Regions from separate parts of the Trichococcus sp. TS_SC_9 genome, predicted to be linked through region 1. Evidence: riboswitches for the same ligand, from Rfam matches in the RefSeq annotation. Region 1 holds a riboswitch; the other holds the start of a gene.

Region 1 (3,139 bases):
GGGGGGATCCACGAGGCCCTCAAGATCTGTGCCGTAGCGGAAACGAACGGGGTGGACTGCATGATCGGCTGCATGCTGGAAAGCAAGATTTCGATCAGCGCAGCGGCCCATCTGGCAGCCGCCAAAAACTGCATCACGATGGTCGACCTCATTGGACCGTCGTTCTACAAAATCGAAGCCTATGAGGGCGGTCCGCTGTTCACAGGAGGCACGATCAAGTTGGGGGATGCGAACGGCATCGGTATCAACGCTTTTCCGAAAGCCCATTTCAAAAAACTCGGAATCGTGAAATAAATGTCCCACTTAAGAAGCCAAGGAAGGAAAAGCCATGAAGTTGAGAGAGTTTTATGTGAAACGAGCCATCGGTTTTGTCATCGTTATGCTTCTTGTACTGATTATTTTATTGCTCAACAAGTATATGCTGCATCTTTTCTGAAAAACATAAAACCGCCACCGGAAATATAAAATTCCGATGGCGGTTTTTGGCACTGTGTCTAGATCAATCCAACTTTTTTCATGGCTGCGGCCAAACGGTCAATGACCGCTTGATCGGCATCCGTCAACGGCAAACGCATTGGTCCGACATTGAAGCCCAGCAGTTGCATGCCGGCTTTTACAGGAATCGGATTCGGCTCCACGAACAGGCAGTCGATCAGTTCTTTGTACTCGGCTTGCATCGCGGCAGCTTTCTTGATGTCGCCATCCAGGAAGGCATGCGTCATTTCCGATGTAGCTTTCGGTGCGATATTGGCAAGGACAGAGATGACGCCTTTTGCGCCCAAACTCATCAATGGGATGATGGTGTCATCATTTCCGGAGTAGATGTCCAGACGATCGCCCAAAAGACTCAAATTGTCCACGGCCTGACTGAAGTTTCCGGTAGCGTCCTTCAATGAAACGATGTTCTCGATTTTGGCAAGCTCCACAAGAGACTCAGGAGTAATGTTCTGGCCGGTGCGGCCCGGCACATTGTAAAGCACGATCGGAACTTTCACGCTGTTGGCGATGGCTTTGTAATGCTCAATCAAGCCTTTTTGCGATGTTTTGTTGTAATAAGGGGTGACGCTGAGGATCGCATCCACACCCGTTGCCTCTACCGCGCGCGTCAATCCGACTCCGTGGCGCGTGTCATTGCTGCCAGCACCACCGATGACCGGGATGCGGCCGTTGACTTTTTCGACAGTGAAACGAATGAGATGAAGTTGTTCTTCATCCGTCAGCGTCGAAGCTTCCCCCGTGGTACCTGCGATGATGATCGAATCTGTGCCGTTCGCGATATGGAACTCGATCAGCTCTTCCAATACCTCGTAGTTGATTTCTTGGTTCTCCGTGTCTTTAAACGGCGTAACAATCGCAACGCCTGATCCTTCAAAAATAGCCATGCTTATCTTCCTCCTGAATTTTTTTTATTTATGAATAGACAAAAAACGACTATGAGCAAATGGTCTCATAGTCGTTCAAAACAGGCTGCTTAAGCTGAAGCGTTGCATCCATATAGTGAATTCCACCAATTTGCCCCAACGTGAGAAGCTCACCGAACAAAGCTGGGCGGCTTTGTCCGACAGTGCCAGATTTGTTCAACCTTGGCCCCAATACAGAGTATTTCGGCAGCAACACCTTTCAGGGAATCCCTTACTGATTGTTAACCGCGACCTCTTCATCACATCGAATCGTATTTTGTTACTTCCACACTATCAAATACAAATCAGTCTGTCAATCATATTCTGAGTGGATGCTTAGAAATTCCTTTGAAAAAGATGGCAAAAAAGACACATACGTTTAAGGGAGTCAAGGCCGCAGCGGGCAGGCGGCCGACAACCACAATGACCTCCGGTGAAGGCAAGCCCCGCCGGAGAAGGGAATCGTAAGCGGCGCTGTCCTCCGGCCGGGTCAGTCTCTCCGGAGGACAGCAATAAAACGGAACAGCATCTCCGGCGAGGACCGCCTGGCCGGAGATGACGAACCCATACCGTTCCCGTAAACATCCGGATGCTTCAAGGAACGCATATGCGCCGGCAATGTGATAAAATCAAATTGAGGAAACGCTTTTAAGGCAAGTCCAGAAAGGGATTCCGGAATGTTTTTTTGCAGGCCATCCGCGCAGAGATTATCTCCAGCGCACCGGCAAGGATGATGAGAGGACGTGAATAGCGATGAAGATTGAACATGTTGCAGTGTGGGTGGACGATTTGGAGCTGATGCGCGATTTTTATGTTCGTTTTTTTGATGGAAAGGCCAATAAATTATACCGGAATCCTGAAAAAGACTTCCAATCTTATTTTATTACTTTCCGTGAAGGAGGGGCCCGTTTGGAGCTTATGAAAAGGATGGATGTCAATGAACGCTATCCCCTTGATATGCTAGGCTGGGCGCATCTGGCCATTTCTGTCGGCAACAAACAGAACGTCGATTATTTCACGGACAGGCTCATCAAAGCGGGGTACACATGCAAAAGCCAGCCGCGCATCACAGGAGATGGCTACTATGAAAGCATGTTCCTCGACCCGGAAAAAAACGTCATCGAAATCACCATCTGAAAGAACAGTTAGATCTAAAAAGCAGGGAGCGGACAGCCATGAAGAAAAGAATCCATCTAATTTCCAATCAAACGAAAGCGGGAAGGGATATGCGCAAAAAGAGAACGCGCTTCCTGATTGCTGGATTGATCGGGACAAGTATCGGTATTTGCGGTGGATTCTTATTGCGTTGGGAATTGGCCCCTTTGATCGGTTGGGATAGTGCCGCAATCATTTTGTTGTATTTGCTGTGGAAGGATTTTCATCCGCATGATGGGACGGAAACGGAGCGGATTGCGCAAGAAGAGGACATCCAATATTCGACAATCGATTTTTTTGTCCTGATGGCATGTCTGATCAGCATCGGGGCCGTCGCATTGATGTTGACGACTCATGTACGCAGCTTCGGGACGATCGGATTTGGTCTGTTCAGCATCGTGCTCTCCTGGACGACGGTGCACAGCCTCTATATGCTGCGGTACGCGGAACTCTATTACCGTGATGTGAACGGCGGCGTCATCTTCGAGGGTACCGAAAAGCCTAATTTTTGGGACTTTGCTTATCTGGCGTTCACGATCGGGATGACTTACCAAGTCTCCGATACGACCTTCACGACGCCTGAA
Region 2 (3,139 bases), 1.2 Mb from region 1:
ATATAGGTAATCGTATCGACCGGATTCGTTATCAGGATGATGATGGCGTCTTTTGTATGTTCGGTGATGCTGGCCATGATCTTGCGAATTTCAACGGCATTCTCTTTGCCCATCAATGCTCTTGGGGGCATCGCCTCGCCCGGGCGAGGCTTCTCGCTGACGCCCGCGGAAATGATGATGACGTCCGCATCGGCGCAGTCTGCATAGTCGCCGGCATAGATTTTGCTGTTTGTCCGGTAGCTGGCGGCCAGCGCATGGCGGTGGTCCAATGCTTCTCCTCTTGCCGTTGCTTCATTGCTGTCGATCAGGACGATGTCGGAAAATAGGTTGAGGTGGCTGCAGTCGGTCAATACTTGCGAACCGACATGGCCGATACCTATGATGGCTAATTTTGTTTGGATCATAAGTCACATTTCCTTTCGTTTTGAGATATTGTCATGAATGGCTTGGTGCATGTCTGCTACAGAATAGAAGGTTGGCTCCAGCACCACTTTTTCATCTTCCGGTTTCCGGCGATGGTTGTACCACAACGATGTCCACCCAGCAGTCTGTCCGCCGATGATGTCCGTTTCGAAGGTATCCCCGATGAAGAGCAGCTCATCAGGGTTCGCTCCCAAAGCCTCCTGCACATGCGCGAAAGCCGCTGCGTGGGGTTTTGGATAACCGATTTTTTCGGAAATGAAGATGCGCACTGGCGGCACCCATCTCTCCAGTCCCAACGCGTTAAACTTTTTCATCTGGTGCTTTTCAGGGCCGTTTGTGAAGACCGCAATCGGAATGTTCTGACTTTTCAGCTCATTCAACAGCTGCCCGATCCCTGGGCTTAACGTGATTTCTGCTTGCCTTTTTTGGTAGGTTTCCTGGAAGTGCATGGCCTCTGCGGTAGTGAGCGTAAGACCCAAGTCGGCAAACGTATGCTGTGTGCGCATAATGTGGGACTCGGCCAGCGTCAGATTCCCGTTGGAGAACAGGTCGAAGGCGGTATCGCAATGCTCGCGGAAAAGAGCAAATGTGGCTTCGTCGTTGTAGCTGGTCTCCAAGCGGTAATTTTCCAACGCTCGGAAAAACGGACTTGCTGTGTCGTATAAAGTATCGTCCAAATCGAATAGAATAGTAAGCATTATTGAAGTAGTTCCTCCCTTTGGTTGTTGCAGTCAGTATAGCATCCGAAACCGGTTTTTTGAAATGGGAAAAATAGGGAAGGCGCGCCAAGATGCACGGCAATGGAATTGGCTGCTCAAATGGCGGGGCAAAGCGCTTTTTGTTGCAAATTAAAAATCAGTACAGTATAATAACATACAATAATGTCATACGATCATACAATAATGGAAGAGGCTGCGAACATCAAGAGTAAAATGCCCGTTTGAAAGGGGTGTTCGCCGAAATGCAGCGTTTGCTGTGTTGGGGTCAGGGTTAAGAATCCTGACACTGTCAGAACGATTTGCCCAAAATCGTTTGTGGAGTACTTTCGGTATTGCGGGCAGAAGGAAGCTGGATTATAGGGCCTTTTGCTTTATAGTCTATTTTTTTGCACAAAAACGGACTGAATTATCGTTGTTATGACGCTCTATGGGTAGAAAGGTGGATAAAAAGCGGCCGTATAAGAAGGGTTATTTGTTATTATTTTTGAGCAGTTAAAAAGGACTATATACATTAGGAGGAAATAGAGATGACAGTAAAAACATGGAAAAAAACAATGGCGGCATTGACAGGCTTGTTTATTTTGGCGGGTTGCGGTAACGGAGCCACTGATGATTCATCCGCGGCTAATGGTACAGCGGATTCTGAAACATTCACGGTTGGAATGGAAGCGGGCTATCCTCCTTTCAACTGGACACAAAATGACGACAGCAACGGTGCTGTGAAAATCGACGGCGCTGATGGTTATGCAAATGGCTATGATGTTCAGATGGCACAAAAAGTGGCAGATGGATTAGGCAAAGAACTGGTCATCGTCAAGACGGAATGGGATGGCTTGGTGCCGGCATTGGTTTCATCCAAAATCGATGCTATCGTTGCAGGTATGTCGCCAACGGAGGAACGTAAAGAAGCGATTGATTTCTCGGATTCCTACTACACGACTGAACTTGTGATTGTCGTAAAAGCGGATGGCGCTTATGCAGATGCGACAGCTTTAGCTGACTTCGCGGATGCGAAAGTCACAGCACAGTTGAATACATTGCACTATGGCGTCATCGATCAGATCGAAGGCGTGCAAAAGCAACCGGCAATGGACAGTTTCACTTCCATGCGCGTAGCTTTGGAGTCAGGTACAATTGATGCTTACGTATCGGAACGTCCAGAAGCCATCAGCGCTTCAGCAGCCAATTCTGCATTCAAAATGATCGAATTGGATGAAGCGGATACGTTTGAATTGTCCGCAGCTGATTCAGAAATCGCAATCGGTTTGATTAAAGAAAGTGAATTGAAAGATCAGATCAATGAGATTTTGAGTGGCATCACCGAAGAAGAACGCATCCAAATGATGGATGAAGCAATCCAAAACCAGCCGTCAGCTGAATAATCAAGGCGGACGGAATATCAAAAAGGGGCATACATTAAATGGAGTTTAGTTGGGTTATCCGAATCATCGAAGAAAACTGGAGACAGTTTTTATCCGGTGCATGGACAACATTATATATCGCTTTAATCGGAACTGTAATCGGACTGGGTATCGGTCTTATGATCGGCGTCATCCGTACGATCCCGGTTGCGGAATCGGGCTGGAAAAAACACGCGTACAATGTGGTGAATTTTTTGCTGTCATGCTACATCGAAATTTTCCGAGGAACGCCGATGATCGTGCAAGCGATGGTCATCTATTATGGGGCGGCTTTGGCATTTGATATCGACATGAACCGCATTTTTGCAGCGTTGCTGATTGTATCGGTCAATACGGGTGCTTATATGTCGGAAATTGTCCGCGGTGGGATCATATCCATCGACAAAGGGCAATTCGAAGCTGCTCAAGCGATCGGGATGAATCATCTGCAAACGATGCGGAATGTCGTCATGCCGCAAGTAATCCGGAATATTCTGCCGGCTACAGGGAACGAATTCGTCATCAACATCAAAGATACATCCGTATTGAACGTCATATCCGTTTCGGAATTGTTCTTTACGACCAAATCGATTTCCG

What was found. A riboswitch is a leader RNA that binds a small molecule or an ion and turns the genes downstream of it on or off. The one in region 1 is predicted to bind lysine.
Region 2: it holds a riboswitch for lysine, as region 1 does, so the genes downstream of both, AC0J5I_RS13925 (ABC transporter substrate-binding protein/permease) here and dapA (4-hydroxy-tetrahydrodipicolinate synthase) in region 1, are expected to answer to the same signal.

The regions. Positions count from the first base shown of each region.
Region 1 is NZ_CM149591.1:1,709,840-1,712,978, forward strand. It holds gene AC0J5I_RS08340 (dipeptide epimerase) at 1-294, shown strand, start outside; gene dapA (4-hydroxy-tetrahydrodipicolinate synthase) at 495-1,382, opposite strand; lysine riboswitch at 1,520-1,666, opposite strand; gene AC0J5I_RS08350 (VOC family protein) at 2,154-2,537, shown strand; gene AC0J5I_RS08355 (DUF1345 domain-containing protein) at 2,576-3,139, shown strand, end outside.
Region 2 is NZ_CM149591.1:2,878,724-2,881,862, reverse strand. It holds gene AC0J5I_RS13935 (lactate/malate family dehydrogenase) at 1-404, opposite strand, end outside; gene AC0J5I_RS13930 (HAD family hydrolase) at 408-1,121, opposite strand; lysine riboswitch at 1,322-1,476, shown strand; partial or broken gene AC0J5I_RS13925 (ABC transporter substrate-binding protein/permease) at 1,670-3,139, shown strand, end outside.